DNA from 3 places in the Lelliottia sp. RD5 genome. Region 3 is predicted to be linked to each of the others. Evidence: predicted binding sites of a transcription regulator. Region 3 holds the regulator's gene; each other region holds the start of a gene.
What was found. Region 3 encodes CRP, which controls carbon source genes, mostly activating them, when cyclic AMP is high. Its sites were predicted from a motif close to ATGTGANNNNNNTCACAT; they were not measured.

Region 1 (5,818 bases), on a different contig from region 3:
CGTAGCACTGGGCCTGAATGCCCATATGGAGCGCAATAAAGAGCGCGCGCTCGCAGTGGAAACGCTGCGTGATGATAATGAAATCGTTGGTATCAAATACTTTGCGGGTACGCACAATAGAATCCAGCGTACGGAAACCGGCGTAATCCAGAACGATATCCGCGGGATCGACACCTGCGGCAATCAAATCTTTGCGCATGGTCATCGGCTCGTTATAGCTTTGCTGCGCATTATCGCCGCTTAACAGCAGGTAATTCACTTTGCCGCTGTTGTAGGCATTTAACGCGCCCTGAATGCGGTAGCGGTAATATTGATTGATAACGCCCGTACGATAATATTTTGCCGTCCCCAGCACCACGCCAACCTGTCGATAAGGCAGATCCTGTAAATCGTCAAAAATATAGGGGGCGGTTTTCCAGCTCATCCAGCGGTCGAGGCCGAGCGCAGCCAACAGCAGTATGCCGACCAGGACAGACAGGCTGTAAAACACACGCTTTAACATGAAGATGACTCGTCCGTGGGTGAAATTTCACTCAGGCTACTTTACCCGCCTGGGAAGCGCAAGAAACTGCGATTTGATTGAGGGGAATTTCATCAGTTTTGCGGGCATTTCTGCCCGCAAAGAAAGATTACGCCAAGAGCGTGCGGTCGATATGAGAACAGCCCAGTGCTTTCAGGGTGGCCGCGGTGGCATCCCACTGAATCAGCGGCGCGTCGGCTTTTTCGGCGAGGATCGCGCGCTGAATTTCCGGGTAATCATAGCCGTTCAGGCTCAGCAAATTCAGGGCACCTTGCAGTGGTGGCAGGGTTGGGTTGAATGCGGCGTTCTCGGCATAACTGCCAGAGAAAATACGACCATCACGGCACTCCAGCGCAACACCACTCGGTGACTGGCTGTACGGCGCGTGACTTTTGTTGGCGGCGGCAATGGCAGACTGCGCCAGGTCATCGCCCGTTAACGCATAGCCGTGGTTCTGTTCATCCATCAGCAGCGTTTTGATGTCGAGGTCTTTCGGACCAAAAGCATCCGGCAGGTAATCTCCGAGCGTATGTGGCTCACGACCCGGCAGGTTGATGCGCAGTTCCAGACCGCTGTTCAGCTCATTCATAAACTGGCGACAGTGACCGCAAGGGGTGTAGTTAACGGTGATGGCTTTCAGGGCATGTTCCCCGCGCAGCCAGGCGTGACTGATCGCGCTCTGCTCTGCGTGGACAGTTTGTTGCATCGTCGCACCCAGGAACTCCATGTTCCCGCCGAAATACCATGTGCCACTCACGCCGCGCGCGATGGCACCAACGTTGAAGTGGGAAAGGTCGGCTCTTGCGCAGGCAGCGGCCAGCGGGAGCAGTGCGAAAGCCAGCGCGTCTTCGTCGAGTCCCGTAGCCTGTTTAAGCATCGTGACCTGCTCAGCCGTCAGCAAGGCGGGGAAGTGCTCATCCGCCAGAACCGGAGCCAGGGCTGATTGCAAATTCTCGGCGAGCTGGGCGAAAGCAGATTGAAAACGTGGGTGCATGGCAATGCCTCATAAAGGTTAATGGATCGGTAGTTTACGGAGCCACTACCGCTTTATATGTGATCCAGTTCTCATTATGTATGCAACTTATGAAATCAAAATGAAAATTGCGCGACGCATCGCAAATTTTAGCCCACCACAGCCAGAATGATCGGGAATAAGAACGGCGCAATGAGCGACGTCATGATCCCACAGATCACCAGGGCCAACGAGCTAAACGCGCCTTCCTGATAATCCAGTTCCGCGCAACGCGCAGTGCCGAGCGCATGCGATGCGGTTCCCATTGCCAGCCCACGTGCCGCTTTGGTTCGAATGCGCATCACATTCAGCAGCGAGTGACCGAATACGGCACCCAAAATACCGACAAAAATCACACACATCGCGCTAATCGCGGGAATGCCACCAATGCTGCCACCCACGGCCATCGCAATCGGTGTGGTCACGGATTTCGGTAATATTGAGGCGGCGATTTGCGGCGAAGCGCCCATCAGCAGGGCAACAGATGTCCCTGTCACCATCGCGACGACGCTGCCAATCAGGCAGATCGTGATGATGGATTTCCAGCGAGCCCGGATCTGGTGAAGCTGCTCGTAGAGTGGAAACGCCAGGGCAACGACCGCAGGCTGCAACAGATCGTTCAAAATTTTGCTGCCCGCAAAGTAGCGCTCGTAAGGAATGTGGGCGATCAGCAGGAAGGGAATAATCACCACCATGGCTACCAGCAGCGGATTGAGCAGCGGCATTTTAAAACGGGCAGCCAGTTTCCGTGCAGCGAAGAAAACCACCAGCGTTAACGGCAGTGACCACCAGATATTGGCCATCATTTTTGGTTTCCTTTTTGCCCTACCACTTTACGTTCGCCATGCACCAGATGCGAACTCCAGCTCACCACAAGGAACACCACCAGCGTGCTGATGGCGCATGAGACAACAATCGGACCAAACTGGGCTTTCAGCACATCGTAATATTGCATCACCCCCACGCCGATCGGCACGAACAGCAGCGCCATATAACGAATCAGCACGAAGCATCCAGGGTTGACCCACTTTGGCGGCAAAATTTGTAGCGCCAGTAGCAAAAACATAATCAGCATGCCGATTATGCTGCCCGGAATGGTGATAGGCAGTAGAGACGCGACGAAAATGCCTGCATAGAGGCAAGCGTAAATAAGGATAAACGCGCGCAGATATTGCCAGACAGCATTGAGAAATTTGATCATGGTGAAAGTCCTTGATGAAACGCATTCATCATACAATTAAACCTGGAAACGTGCTACGGATCACATCATGAAATTTGAGCATACCAGACATTCCTTTTTGGAACGTCGGGCATTTCCCCAGGATTAAGGGTAAAGGTGATATAAAACAGTGTAGTACCGGGCAGTTTTTCGGCGGTAATGATATGATAAATCTCTCGCACAGGCAGGAGATCCTCATGCCAGAATATTTCATTTTCAAAAAGGGCAGTGCGGTTCACGCACGGCCAGCTGCAGATATTGACGCCGCGTCTGCGCTCAAAGAGCAGGGCTACGAAAAGCAGTTCGAAGAAATCATTGCTTCAGATGAGAAAAGCGCCCTTGCGCGATTTGCTTCCATTAAGAAAGAAGAACAACTGACCGTGCACGCGTTTATGACGGGACCGGCGATCATTTCGCTGGCGCTTGTCATCATGGTGGTCATCGGTTTTGTGTTGACGTGATATCGCCTCGGGACGCGCGTTAAACAGCCCTTTCCACGCGCCAGGAGAGCGGCTACCATAGCGCGTCTTTTTTCACAGGTATTGAGAATGCGTGTATTACTGGCGCCGATGGAAGGTGTGCTCGACTCACTGGTGCGCGAGCTGCTGACCGAGGTTAATGATTACGATCTCTGCGTCACCGAGTTTTTGCGTGTGGTGGATATGCTGTTGCCTGCAAAGTCGTTTTATCGCCTCTGCCCGGAATTGCATCGTCAGAGTCGGACGACGTCAGGCACGCTGGTTCGCATTCAGCTTCTGGGCCAATACCCCGAGTGGCTGGCGGAAAACGCTGCGCGGGCCGTGGAACTGGGCTCTTATGGCGTTGATCTCAACTGCGGCTGCCCGTCGAAAATGGTTAACGGGAGCGGGGGCGGCGCAACGCTGCTCAAAGATCCTGAGCTGATTTATCGCGGCGCGAAAGCGATGCGTGAAGCCGTGCCTTCTCATCTGCCCGTCACGGTAAAAGTGCGTTTGGGCTGGGACAGTGGCGATCGCCAGTTTGAGATTGCGGATGCTGTTCAGCAGGCGGGCGCGAGCGAACTGGTCGTTCACGGGCGTACCAAAGAAGACGGTTACAAAGCGGAGCGCATTAACTGGCAGGCGATTCGCGACATTCGCCAACGGCTGAATATTCCTGTTATCGCCAATGGTGAAATATGGGATTACGCAAGTGCGCAAGCCTGTCTACAGGAAACGGGCTGTGACTCGGTGATGATCGGTCGCGGTGCCCTCAATATTCCAAATCTGAGCCGGGTGATTAAATATAACGAACCGCGCATGGCCTGGCCTGATGTGGTGACGCTGTTGCAAAAATATACTCGACTCGAAAAGCAGGGCGACACCGGGTTATATCACGTTGCTCGTATCAAACAGTGGTTGAGTTATTTACGCAAAGAATACGATGAGGCGCTGGGGTTATTTCACGAAATCCGCACGCTGCAAACGTCAGCGGATATTGCTCGCGTCATCCAGTCCAAATAAAACGGATAACCCCGTCTTTCCGGCGATACTAATCACGATCTAAATCACATTTTTACTCGTGACGCATTGAGGCCATGAATGAAAGTGATAGAGTGACAAAACTGGATTGTTACTGCTACGGCAGGCAAAACCTGATTTTCTGGCATTTGTCGGAGGTCAGGTTTTTTTGTTTCTGGGGTTCCAATGAAAATCGCCAAAATTCTTAATAATAATGTGGTGGTTGTTCTGGATGAGCACGGGCGTGAGCAGGTCGTGATGGGCCGTGGGCTGGCCTTTCAGAAACGCATCGGTGAAGATCTGGACACAGATAAAATAGAGAAAGTGTTCGCGCTGCAAAGCGATGAACTGGTCGGACGGCTTGGGGAATTACTCAGTCAAATTCCCCTTGAAGTGATGACCACCTGCGATCGCATTATTGGGCTGGCGGCGCAGAGACTCGGAAAATTGCAGGACAGCGTCTACATCACGTTAACGGACCACTGTAACTTTGCCATCGAGCGGCAAAAGAAAGGGGTCGCTATCAAGAACGTATTGTTATGGGAAATTCGACGTCTGTATCCGAAGGAATTCGCTCTGGGCCAGGAGGCTCGCGCAATTATTGCCAAACGGTTGGGGGTTGAGCTTGCCGAAGATGAAGCCGGTTTTATCGCCCTGCATCTGGTGACTGCACAACTCAACAGCGAAATGCCAGAAGTGATGCACGTGACCCGCGTGATGCAGGAAATCTTACAGCTGGTGAAATATCAGCTGCAGCTGGAGTACGACGAAGAGTCACTAAGCTATCAACGTTTTGTGACGCATTTGAAGTTCTTTGCCCAACGAATGCTGACCCGTACCGTGGTGCAGGACGACGATGTGTCGCTGCATACAGCGGTGAAGGATAACTACGCTAAAGCGTGGAAGTGTGCGGAAAAGATTGGGCAGCATTTGCAGAATAGCTATCAGCGAGAGCTGACGACCGAAGAAATTATGTTCCTCGCCATTCATATTGAACGGGTGAGAAAAGAAGGGCGTTAAGCCCCAAAACTGGATTGTTACTGCATACCGCAGGCAAAACCTGAGCGCGGCTTCTGAAAGGAAGACGTTCTCGGGTTTTTTTATTTTTATACTCAGTCAACCGGTGCCTGTGGGCATCAGATGTAAGGAAATCGAAATGGAATACCAAGCTTTGGCGAAGGATATTCTTGCCCATGTTGGGGGGAAAGAGAATATCGTCAGTCTGGTTCATTGCGCCACCCGGCTTCGTTTCAAATTAAAAGAGAATCAAAAAGCAGATGCGCAAGGGCTCAAGAAAAATCCGGGCGTAATTATGGTTGTCGAAAGCGGCGGACAGTTTCAGGTGGTCATCGGAAATCACGTTCACGACGCCTGGCAGGCGGTGCGGGCAGAAGCAGGCTTGACGGACGAAACCCCCGTGGCGGCTGATGAACAGGGTGATAAAGGCAATCTGCTGGGACGCCTGATTGACATCGTGTCAGGCATTTTCACCCCATTTATCGGCATACTGGCGGCCTCCGGTATTCTGAAAGGGCTGCTGGCACTGGCGGTAGTCTGCGGTTGGCTCTCGACCGACAGCGGAACGTACA
Region 2 (5,818 bases), on a different contig from region 3:
CGTTTTGCTAAAACGTTTCATGAACTTTTTTCGGGGCGTTTTAAATCATAAACATACCGACCGGCTGTCATTGCGCAGTGGAAAACACTGCTTACGTTGTGCTCGTGGCTCAACGGGGAATTTTCACCGTATAATGGGATGTTAATTATGGATAAGGATAACGACGCGAAATGGTGGAATTAATTCAGGCAATAGGTCTTGGGCTGGTGGTGTTGTTGCCGCTGGCGAACCCGTTAACGACCGTCGCGCTGTTTTTAGGTCTTGCGGGTAACATGAACAGTGCCGAACGTAATCATCAGGCGCTGATGGCCTCGGTGTACGTTTTTATCATCATGATGGTGGCTTATTACGCCGGACAGCTGGTGATGAATACGTTTGGCATTTCGATTCCTGGGCTGCGAATTGCGGGGGGGCTTATCGTTGCGTTTATCGGTTTCCGGATGCTTTTCCCGCCTCATAAACCGCATGAATCACCTGAAGCCAAAAGCAAGTCGGAACAGTTGGAAGATGAGCCTTCGGCCAATATCGCGTTTGTGCCTTTAGCGATGCCCAGCACGGCAGGGCCGGGAACGATAGCGATGATCATCAGCTCCGCCTCAACGGTGCGTGATGGCTCGACGTTCTCCGAGTGGGTAGTGATGGTTGCACCGCCGCTGATTTTTGCGCTGATTGGCGTCATTCTGTGGGGCAGTTTACGCAGTTCCGGGGCGATCATGCGCTGGGTTGGCAAAGGGGGCATCGAAGCGATTTCGCGTTTGATGGGCTTCCTGCTGGTCTGCATGGGTGTGCAGTTTATTATTAACGGCGTGCTGGAAATTATTAAAAACTACCATTAATAAAAAAGGTGGCCTCAGCCACCTCTTTTTTATCCGTGATGCGGCTGCTCTTCGAGCGCCACTGGCCATTTGCGGAATATCAGAATCGACCAGATAAACGCCGCCAGGGCGGGAATGGCACCCAGATATCCAATCGACGACATCGACAGGTGAAGGCTGATTTGATTTCCGACGAGCGCGCCTGCGCCGATACCAATATTGAATATCCCCGAAAAGAGTGACATCGCCACGTCCGTTGCATCAGGCGCCAGCGCCAGCACTTTAACCTGCATACCCAGGCCGATAATCATGATCGCCACGCCCCAGAAAATGCTCAGGATGGCCAGATGGCTTTCGCTTTGCGCGGCGGGCATCAACAGCAACAGGCACGCCAGCAGCAGGCCAATGGCGCTGCTGACCAGCAGAGAGGCGTGTTTATTCCCGAGTTTCCCGAACAGCACGCTGCCGATAATCCCCGCGCCGCCCAGAATCAACAGCAATACCGTGGCGACGTTAGCGCTAAAGCCTGCCACCACCTGCACAAAGGGTTCGATGTAGCTGTAGGCCGTGTAATGGGCGGTCACGACTACCACCGTCAGCAGATAAATGCTCATCAGCGCCGGGCGACGGAACAGCAGCGGCAGACTTTTCAACGAGCCAGAATGTTCACTCGGCAGTTTTGGCAGCAGCTTGATCAAACACAGCAGGGTAATCAGCGCGCCCAGGCCGATCGCGAAGAAAGTGGTGCGCCAGCCAAAATATTGCCCGACGATTCGACCCAACGGCAGACCCAACACCATCGCCAGCGCCGTACCGGTCGCCAGCAGACTGAGCGCCTGTGCACGTTTACCGGCAGGTGCCAGACGTATGGCGAGCGAGGCGGTAATCGACCAGAAAATCGCGTGCGCAAAGGCAATGCCAATGCGGCTTATCACCAGCACGGTAAAGTTCCACGCCAGGAAGGAAAGCACGTGGCTGGCGATAAACAACACAAACAGCCCGATCAGCAGTTTTCGGCGTTCCATCTGGCTGGTCAGCAGCATAAAGGGCAATGACATCAGCGCCACGACCCACGCGTAAATCGTCAGCATGATGCCAACCTGCGCCGTTTCCATCTGGAAACTGTGGGCAATGTCAGACAGCAGGCCAACCGGGACAAATTCAGTGGTATTAAAAATAAAGGCGGCAATGGCCAGCGTGACCACACGTAGCCACGCGACCTTGCGGGAAACCGTGTTTGTTGTCATAGGAATAAAACGCATTCGTTGCAGATAAGAAGAGAGGGCGATCTTAAAGCGTAAACTGGCTAAAAGACAACCATTATGTGACGCAGATCTCAAAATTTACCTTATCGAAAAGGTAGCGCAGATCGTTGTTTTCACAGAAGATGAGGACAACACAACAAGAACAGGCGGTAAGACAATGCAGGAAATTGAATTTTATCTGGTTGATGCATTCAGCGATAAATCCTTTGGCGGCAATGCGGCAGCGGTCTGTCCGCTTGAAGAGTGGCTGCCTGACGAGACGCTGCTGAAGATGGCGCAGCAGCACAACCAGTCAGAAACTGCCTTTTTTGTTCGCACCGACGAGGGCTTTGCGCTGCGCTGGTTCACCACGCAGTATGAAATTAACCTGTGCGGACATGCCACGCTGGCGGCGGCGCATGTGATTTTTGAGTATCTCGATTATCCGCAGACCGAAATCGTCTTTTCAACGCGTTTTGTTGGCAATCTCACCGTTAAGCGCAACGGCGACTGGCTGACGCTGAATTTCCCGGCGTGGGAAAGCGAGACGGTGGAGAATCCGCCCGCACTGCTCTTCAGCGCGCTCGGTATTTCCAGCGCAAAAGAGGTCCGCGCGGGTCGCGATTACATGGTGGTGCTGGAGAACCAACAGCAGGTAGAGTCTTTAACGCCCGATATCGCGGCGATGCTCCCGCTGGAGAAAATGGTCTGCGTGACAGCACCCGGCGATGAGTATGATTTTGTCAGCCGCTTTTTCTGTCCGGGAGAAGGGGTGCCGGAAGATCCCGTCACCGGGTCAACGCACAGCATGCTGATCCCCTACTGGAGCGCGAAACTGGGCAAAACGCAGATGCGCGCCCGCCAGGTCTCTGCTCGTGGCGGGGATCTGCGCTGTGAATTACAGGGTGACCGCGTGCTGATTGCCGGTCAGGCCACGCTGTATATGAAAGGCAAAATCTTCCTGCGTCAGGCGTCCGTTCTAGGGTAATCGGGCGATATTGGCCTTAATTACCTCGGCAGAGTGGCGGAATTTGACCTGTTCATCTTCCGCCAGTTGCAGCTCAATAATTTGCTGAACGCCGCTTTGCGCCAGCACGGCGGGCACCCCAATCGCTAGCCCCTCCATTCCATATTCCCCCTCCAGCACGCAGGAAATCGCCAGCGCGCGGTGACTGCCGGTGAAAATATTGCGGCAAATCTCAGCAATCGTTCCGGCAATGCCGTATTCGGTGCAGCCTTTGCGGTTATAGATATCGAAACCCTGACGGCGAACCTTCTCTGCGAGCTGCTGACGGTCAAGCGTTTCACCGGTGTGGCGCTGATAGACTTCGCCGATCGGCGAGCCGTAAACCGAGGAGTGCGACCAAACCGGGAACTGGGTGTCGCCGTGCTCGCCGAGAATAAAAGCGTCGATGCTTTGCGCACCAATATCCAGCGCCTGCGCGAGTGTACGACGTAATCGCGTTGTATCCAGCCAAACGCCGGTGCCGATCACCTGGCTGCGCGGCAGACCTGACAGTGTCCACACCTGCCAGGTGATGATATCGCAGGGATTGGTGGCGATCAGAAAGATGCCGTTAAAGCCGTTTTCCATCATCTGCGGGACCAGGCCTTTTACAATCCGCGCAGTGTTAGTCAGCTCATCAAGACGGGTTTGCCCGGGCTTGAGCGCGCCGCCCGACACGGTGATTACCGCGATATCCACATCCGCGCAGTCGCGCGCGTCGCGCGTCGAAATGCTCATCATGCCCGGCATATACGCGGCGGCATCCGCCAGATCCTGTGCGTGCCCTTCGGCGCGATCCCGGTTGAGGTCCACCAGAATGAGTTCTTCACAGATATTCTGATTGAGCAGGGCATAGGCGGCAGACGCGCCCACATTACCTGCTCCAATGATCATCACTTTACGGGCTTTGGTATTCATGTGTTGTCCATTCAGTTTCACGGCGGCTATAACAAAATTACTGCTGTCTCCCGCGTTCGTGCAACTGATGAACGTCATCATAAGTTAATACTATGAAGCGCTTACAAAGGCGGGGCGCTATCCTGGAATAAAAACAACAAAGGAGCCTGCCATGTATTCCATTACCTCTGAATCTGCCGCCCATCCGGACATTGTCTCGCTCATCGCCGCGCTTGATGCGTATCAGAGCGAACTCTATCCCGCTGAAAGTAACCATCTGCTCGATCTGACTCAACTCTCGACGGACAGCCTGATCATGATGGTGATCCGCGATCGCCAGCTTAAGGCGGTGGGATGCGGCGCTATCGTCCTGAACGGCGACGGCACCGGAGAGATGAAGCGCGTCTATATCGATCCCACCCATCGCGGACAACAGTTAGGTGAAAAACTGCTGGCCGCGCTGGAAGACGAAGCGTTATCTCGCGGATGCCATACGCTACGCCTGGAAACCGGCATCAAGCAGCACGCCGCAGTGCGACTGTATGAAAACCACGGGTACGGTTTGCGCGAGGCGTTTGCCCCTTACGTTGCTGACCCGCTCAGCCTATTTATGGAGAAGGCGCTGGTGGCTGACGTTCGTTTAGCAGTGCTATAAACGCCTCAAGCGGGCGCGTCATCGCCCCGCGTCGCCACACCAGCCAGGTCGTCAGCCAGCGCCAGTTTTCCGCCAGCGGCCAGGCTTCAACCTGATGATGCCCCGGCATGCTTTCCAGCATCGAGCGGGGCATCAGCGCAATACCCGCTCCGGCAATGACGCAGGCGAGCATCCCGTGATAAGACTCCATCTCATGAATACGGCCAGGCATTGACCGGTCGGCATGAAACCAGCTTTCCAGATGACGCCGATATGAGCAGTTGGCGCGAAAGGCATACACGTCACAGCCGCTCACCTGCGTGGCGCATGATACCTCTGCGTGTCCGGCAGCGGCCACCAGCATCATCTCTTCCTGATACACCGGCATTCCGTCAAGTTCCGGGTGGGACAGCGGGCCATCGACAAACGCGGCGCTTAATGTACCTTCCAGCACACCATCGATCATCGTGCCGGACGGGCCGGTTGACAGGGCAAACTGGATACGCGGATAGCGCTGATTGAACTGCGCCAGCGATTCAGGAATGCGCACAGCTGCGGTGCTCTCCAGCGAGCCCAGCGAAAACAAACCCTGCGGCTCATCACCGGAAACGACCATCCGTGCTTCATCCACCTGCGCCAGAATCTGTTTGCTGTAACGCAGAAAATTGTGTCCAGCCGGAGAAAGCCGCAGGCGTTGATTCTCGCGGATAAACAGCTCAACGCCCAGGTCGGCCTCGAGCTGACGAATACGCGTCGTCAGATTTGACGGCACGCGATGCACCTTTTGCGCGGCCTGGGTGATGCTCCCGGCTTGGGCCACGGCGTTAAACATTTCAAGCTGAGTTAAATCCATGCCATTCTCGATTCGTGAATAAGTGGGTTAATATTATTCAGTTTTAAGAAATAGCAGAGTCGACCACAATGAATCAACTTTTATTCCGTGGAGATCCTTATGACGTATTCATCTGCAACTCACGCTGTGTCTGTTAACCCGGCGAATGGTAAAACCCTGGCGGCATACCCGTGGGCGACGCAACACGACGTTGATCGGGCTATCGCACTCGCTGACGCAGGCTTTCGTCAGTGGCGCCAGGAAAGCGTTGCTCATCGCGCGCAAAAGCTGCGCGACCTGGGCGAAGCAATACGGGTGCGCGCTGAAGAGATGGCGCAAATTATGTCCCGCGAAATGGGCAAGCCGATTGTGCAGGCGCGGGCCGAAGTG
Region 3 (5,818 bases):
TCGCTTCATCATTCCAGTCAGGGAGTTGCTATGTCCGCCAGACATCCGGTTATTGCCGTTACGGGGTCAAGTGGTGCGGGAACCACGACCACCAGCCTCGCGTTTCGTAAGATTTTCGCGCAACTCAACTTGCGCGCCGCCGAGGTAGAAGGCGACAGTTTTCATCGCTATACCCGCCCCGAAATGGACATGGCGATCCGCAAGGCGCGCGATCTCGGCAAACACATCAGCTACTTCGGGCCAGACGCCAACGACTTCAGTTTGCTGGAGCAAACCTTTGCCGAGTACGGCCATACCGGCACAGGGCAATCGCGTAAATATCTGCATACCTATGACGAAGCGGTGCCGTGGAACCAGGTGCCCGGCACGTTTACGCCGTGGCAGCCGCTCCCGGAACCGACCGATGTGCTGTTTTATGAAGGATTGCACGGCGGTGTGGTAACGCCACAGCATGACGTAGCGCAGCACGTCGATTTGCTGGTCGGCGTGGTGCCTATCGTCAACCTGGAGTGGATCCAGAAACTCACTCGCGACACCAGCGAGCGCGGCCATTCGCGTGAAGCGGTCATGGACTCGGTGGTGCGCTCAATGGAAGATTACATTAACTTCCTGACGCCGCAGTTTTCCCGCACGCACATTAACTTCCAGCGCGTCCCGACGGTGGATACGTCGAATCCCTTCGCGGCAAAAACGATTCCGTCGCTGGACGAAAGCTTTGTGGTGATCCACTTCCGTAATCTGGACGATATTGATTATCCGTGGCTGCTGGCGATGCTGCAGGGCTCGTTTATTTCGCACATTAATACGCTGGTGGTGCCGGGCGGGAAGATGGGACTGGCGATGGAGCTGATCATGATGCCGCTGGTACAACGGCTGATGGAAGGCAAAAAGATCGAATGATCCTTTTCCCTCTCCTTGTGGGAGAGGGTCTGAATCTCGTCAACGCTTACGCGTCGATCACCTCGTAGGAGTGAGTGATTTTCACCGCTTTCTCCAGCATCAACGCCACCGAGCAGTACTTCTCCGCAGAAAGATCCACCGCACGGGAAACCGCGGCATCTTTCAACGCTTTGCCAGTCACAATGAAGTGCAGATTGATATGCGTAAACAGACGCGGTGCTTCTTCGCGACGCTCAGATGTCAGCTTCACTTCACAATCGGTGACGTCATGACGCCCTTTTTGCAGAATCGAGACGACGTCAATGGCGCTGCATCCGCCCGCCGCCATCAGCACCACTTCCATCGGGCTTGGCGCTTTATCGCCGGAGTTACCATCCATCAAAATCTGGTGTCCTGAAGCGGATTCGCCGAGGAACGTTAAACCTTCAACCCATTTCACACGCGCTTGCATTTTATTCACTCCGACGTTGCATTTTTCCGGACAGATTACCCGCGCGTTACAATTCTCGCAACGGAAGACGACCTGCGTCATGCTGAAGCGAGACACCAGGAGACACGCGGCAAAAGCTATGCTAAAACACTCTGGATGCTACAGTAATACATTGACGTTACACATGTATGCAGAGGACATCAAACATTACAGGCTGCAAACACTTATGACAGCCTAGTTCCCAGGTACGGGGAAGAATTCGATTGCAACCCCAGAGTCAGGATGCGATTTATGACTCTGGTGACAGCTTATAACAGAGGATAACAGCGCATGGTGCTTGGCAAACCGCAAACAGACCCGACTCTCGAATGGTTCTTGTCTCATTGCCATATTCATAAGTACCCATCGAAGAGCACGCTGATTCACCAGGGTGAAAAAGCGGAAACGTTGTATTACATCGTCAAAGGCTCGGTGGCAGTGCTTATTAAAGATGAAGAAGGAAAAGAGATGATCCTTTCTTATCTGAACCAGGGCGATTTCATCGGCGAACTGGGCCTGTTTGAAGAAGGCCAGGAACGTAGCGCCTGGGTACGTGCAAAATCAGCCTGTGAAGTGGCTGAAATCTCCTACAAAAAATTCCGTCAGTTGATTCAGGTTAACCCGGATATTCTGTTGCGCCTGTCTTCGCAGATGGCTCGCCGTCTGCAAATCACCTCCGAGAAAGTGGGTAACCTCGCCTTCCTGGATGTAACGGGTCGCATCGCGCAAACGCTGTTGAACCTGGCGAAACAGCCTGACGCTATGACCCACCCTGACGGCATGCAAATTAAAATTACCCGTCAGGAAATTGGTCAGATCGTGGGTTGCTCCCGTGAAACCGTTGGCCGTATCCTGAAAATGCTGGAAGATCAGAACCTGATCTCCGCCCACGGTAAAACCATCGTGGTTTACGGAACGCGTTAATTCCGGTCGAACGGCGTGCCATCGCAAGGTGTCACGCCGTTTTTGTCTCTGGCATCTATGTGGCGCAGGCTGATCTATCACCCGGAAGTTAACTACGCACTTCGGCAAACGCTGGTGTTATGTCTCCCCGTGGCCGTCGGTTTGATTCTGGGTCATCTGCAACACGGTCTGCTTTTTTCCCTCGTTCCTGCCTGCTGTAATATTGCCGGTCTCGATACCCCGCATAAACGCTTTTTCAAGCGCCTGATTATTGGCGGCTCGCTGTTTGCCGGATGCAGTCTCGCGGTACAGCTATTACTGGCGCGCGATATCCCCCTGCCGTTGATTTTGACCGTACTGGCACTCACGCTCGGCGTGACGGCGGAAATCAGTTCTCTGCATGCCCGCTTGCTTCCCGCCTCACTGATTGCATCGATCTTTACGCTCAGCCTCGCCGGGAATATGCCCGTCTGGGAACCGCTGCTGATCTACGCGTTTGGCACGCTGTGGTACGGATTATTCAACTGGTTCTGGTTCTGGATGTGGCGCGAGCAGCCGTTGCGCGAATCCTTAAGCCTGCTCTACGTTCAGCTCGCTGATTACTGCGAAGCAAAATACACCCTGCTGACGCAGCATACCGATCCGGAAAAGGCGCTGCCGCCGTTACTGACGCGTCAGCAAAAAGTGGTCGATTTAATCAGCCAGTGTTATCAGCAGCTACACATGCTGGCGGCCAATAAAAACCATGAATACAAACGGCTGCTGCGCACGTTTCAGGTAGGGCTGGATTTACAGGAACATATTTCCGTCAGCCTGCATCATCCACAGGAAGTGCAAAAGCTGGTGGAGCGCAGTCACGCCGAAGCGGTGATCCGCTGGAATGCCCAGACGGTCGCGGCGCGACTGCGCGTGCTGGCTGACGATATTCTCTATCACCGCTACCCCACGCGCTTTACCATGGATAAACAGTTGGGCGCGCTGGAGAAAATTGCCCGTCAGCATCCCGATAATCCGGTCGGACAGTTCTGCGCCTGGCACTTCAGCCGTATCGCACGCGTGCTGCGCACCCAGCGTCCGCTCTATTCCCGTGATCTGATGGCGGATAAGCAGAAACGTTTGCCGCTGCTGCCGGCGCTCAAAAGCTATCTGTCATTTAAATCCCCTGCTTTGCGTAATGCGGCGCGCATTAGCGTGATGCTCAGTATCGCCAGCCTGATGGGCGTGGCGCTGCATTTACCCAAGCCCTACTGGATTTTAATGACCGTGCTGTTCGTGACGCAGAACGGCTATGGCGCGACGCGGGTGCGGATCCTGCACCGGGCGGGCGGAACCCTTGCCGGTCTGGTGATTGCGGGCGTCACGCTGCACTTCCACGTCCCGGACGGTTACACCCTGGCGGGCATGCTGCTTATCACGCTGGTCAGCTATCTGTTTATCCGTAAAAACTACGGCTGGGCGATGGTCGGCTTTACGGTCACCGCGGTGTATACCCTGCAACTGCTTACCCTGAATGGCGAACAGTTTATTGTCGCCCGACTGGTGGATACGCTGATTGGCTGTCTGATTGCGTTTGGCGGTATGGTCTGGCTGTGGCCACAGTGGCAAAGCGGCCTGTTGCGCCAGAATGCGCATGATGCGCTCGAGGCCGACCAGCAGGCTATTCGCCTGATTCTCAGTGCCGATCCGCAGCCGTCGCCGCTGGCGTACCAACGTATGAAGGTCAATCAGGCTCATAACGCGCTGTTTAACTCGCTGAATCAGGCCATGCAAGAGCCGGGCTTTAATTCGCACTATCTGGCCGATATGAAACTGTGGGTCACCCACAGCCAATTCATTGTCGAGCATATCAACGCGATGACTACGCTGGCGCGCGAGCATACGATGCTGACGCCGGATTTGGCGCAGCGTTATTTGCAGTCGTGTGAAATTGCGTTGCAGCGGTGTCAGCAGCGCCTGGAATATGACGCGCCGGGTGAATCAGGGGATATGAATATTCTTGAAGGACCAGAAACGCTCACCTACGGTCCGATGAGCACGCTGGAACAGCACTTGCAGCGCATACTCGGGCATCTGAACACCATGCATACCATTTCATCGGTCGCCTGGCGACAACGCCCGCATCATGGAATTTGGTTAACGCGCCTGCTGCGGCGCGAATCCCATTAACCCTTAACGATTTTCCCTACCGCCGCGGCAAAGCGCGCCATACCGTCGTCGATATCCTGTGCTTCAACCACCAGCGACGGTGCAAAGCGCATCACGTCCGGTCCAGCATTCAGCACCATCACCCCTTCGTGCGCGGCAGCATGGAGGAAATCACGCGCGCGGCCCTGGTATTGTGGCTTCAGTTCTGCGCCAACCAGCAGCCCCATTCCACGAATATCGCTGAACACATCGTACTGGGCATCAATCTGCTGAAGATGTTTCACAAACTGTTCGCGTTTCATACTCACACCGTTCAGCACGTCTGGCGTGTTGATAATATCAAACGCCGCACCCGCGATAGCACAAGCCAGCGGATTCCCGCCGTAGGTCGACCCGTGAGATCCCACGTGGAATGCCGACGCGATCTCCTGGGTTGTCAGCACAGCACTGACCGGGAAGCCGCCCCCGAGCGCTTTGGCGCTTGTCAGAATGTCCGGCGTCACGCCGTAATGCATGTAGGCAAACAGGGAGCCGGTACGCCCCATACCGCTCTGCACTTCATCAAACACCAGCAGCGCCTGATGTTCGTCGCACAGTTCACGCAGGCCTTTCAGGAACTCTGGCGTCGCCGCCATTACACCGCCTTCACCCTGAATCGGCTCAACCACAATCGCGCAGGTGTGATCGTCCATCACCGCTTTTACGGCGTGAAGATCGTTAAACGGCACATGAACGATATCGGCAGGTTTTGGGCCAAAACCATCGGAATACTTCGGCTGTCCGCCGACGGAAACCGTAAACAGCGACCGCCCGTGGAAGGCGTTATGGAAGGCAATAATTTTGGATTTGTACGGGCTGTGACGCGTTGAGGCGTAATAACGCGCCAGCTTGAACGCGGTTTCGTTAGCTTCGGTGCCTGAGTTCATGAAAAGAACGCGCTCGGCAAACGTGGCGTCGATGATTTTGCGCCCCAGACGCAGCGCGGGTTCATTGGTGAATACGTTGCTGGTATGCCACAGGGTTTCGCCCTGCGTTTTTAACGCCTCGACCAGAGCAGGATGGCAATGCCCCAGCGCCGTCACTGCAATACCACCCGCGAAATCAACGTACTCTTTGCCCTGCTGATCCCACACGCGACTGCCTTTCCCTTTTACCGGGATAAACTCAGCCGGTGCATAAATCGGCAGGATCACTTCATCGAAAGTTGCGCGCGTAATTGCAGATTGTTCAGTTGCCATGTCATGCCCATCCATTTTATGTCACATTAACCGTGAAAATATAATCACAAAATATGCATAAAAAATCACAACAAAGCAATAACCAATCAACGATGGAGGAAATTAGCCAGCAGTTGATGCCCCTGTTCGCTCAGGATGCTTTCCGGATGGAACTGCACGCCTT

Region 1: the regulator CRP is predicted to act here: its motif matches at 2,782-2,799, upstream of AC0LWE_RS12530 (CidA/LrgA family protein).
Region 2: the regulator CRP is predicted to act here: its motif matches at 2,138-2,155, upstream of AC0LWE_RS02815 (PhzF family phenazine biosynthesis protein).

What each region holds. Positions count from the first base shown of each region.
Region 1 is NZ_JBVYHQ010000003.1:333,760-339,577, forward strand. Features, by position in the region: gene sanA (outer membrane permeability protein SanA) at 1-502, opposite strand, end outside; gene cdd (cytidine deaminase) at 630-1,514, opposite strand; gene AC0LWE_RS12525 (CidB/LrgB family autolysis modulator) at 1,643-2,338, opposite strand; gene AC0LWE_RS12530 (CidA/LrgA family protein) at 2,335-2,733, opposite strand; gene AC0LWE_RS12535 (hypothetical protein) at 2,949-3,212, shown strand; gene dusC (tRNA dihydrouridine(16) synthase DusC) at 3,300-4,232, shown strand; gene bglG (transcriptional antiterminator BglG) at 4,416-5,249, shown strand; gene bglF (PTS beta-glucoside transporter subunit IIABC) at 5,386-5,818, shown strand, end outside.
Region 2 is NZ_JBVYHQ010000001.1:549,530-555,347, reverse strand. Features, by position in the region: gene AC0LWE_RS02825 (MarC family NAAT transporter) at 171-836, shown strand; gene AC0LWE_RS02820 (sugar transporter) at 866-2,062, opposite strand; gene AC0LWE_RS02815 (PhzF family phenazine biosynthesis protein) at 2,238-3,047, shown strand; gene AC0LWE_RS02810 (L-lactate dehydrogenase) at 3,039-3,983, opposite strand; gene AC0LWE_RS02805 (GNAT family N-acetyltransferase) at 4,135-4,617, shown strand; gene ptrR (putrescine utilization regulator PtrR) at 4,571-5,449, opposite strand; gene sad (succinate-semialdehyde dehydrogenase) at 5,549-5,818, shown strand, end outside.
Region 3 is NZ_JBVYHQ010000012.1:21,609-27,426, forward strand. Features, by position in the region: gene AC0LWE_RS21615 (phosphoribulokinase) at 31-900, shown strand; gene AC0LWE_RS21620 (OsmC family protein) at 947-1,351, opposite strand; gene crp (cAMP-activated global transcriptional regulator CRP) at 1,661-2,293, shown strand; gene AC0LWE_RS21630 (YccS/YhfK family putative transporter) at 2,351-4,438, shown strand; gene argD (bifunctional acetylornithine/succinyldiaminopimelate transaminase) at 4,435-5,655, opposite strand; gene pabA (aminodeoxychorismate synthase component 2) at 5,742-5,818, opposite strand, start outside.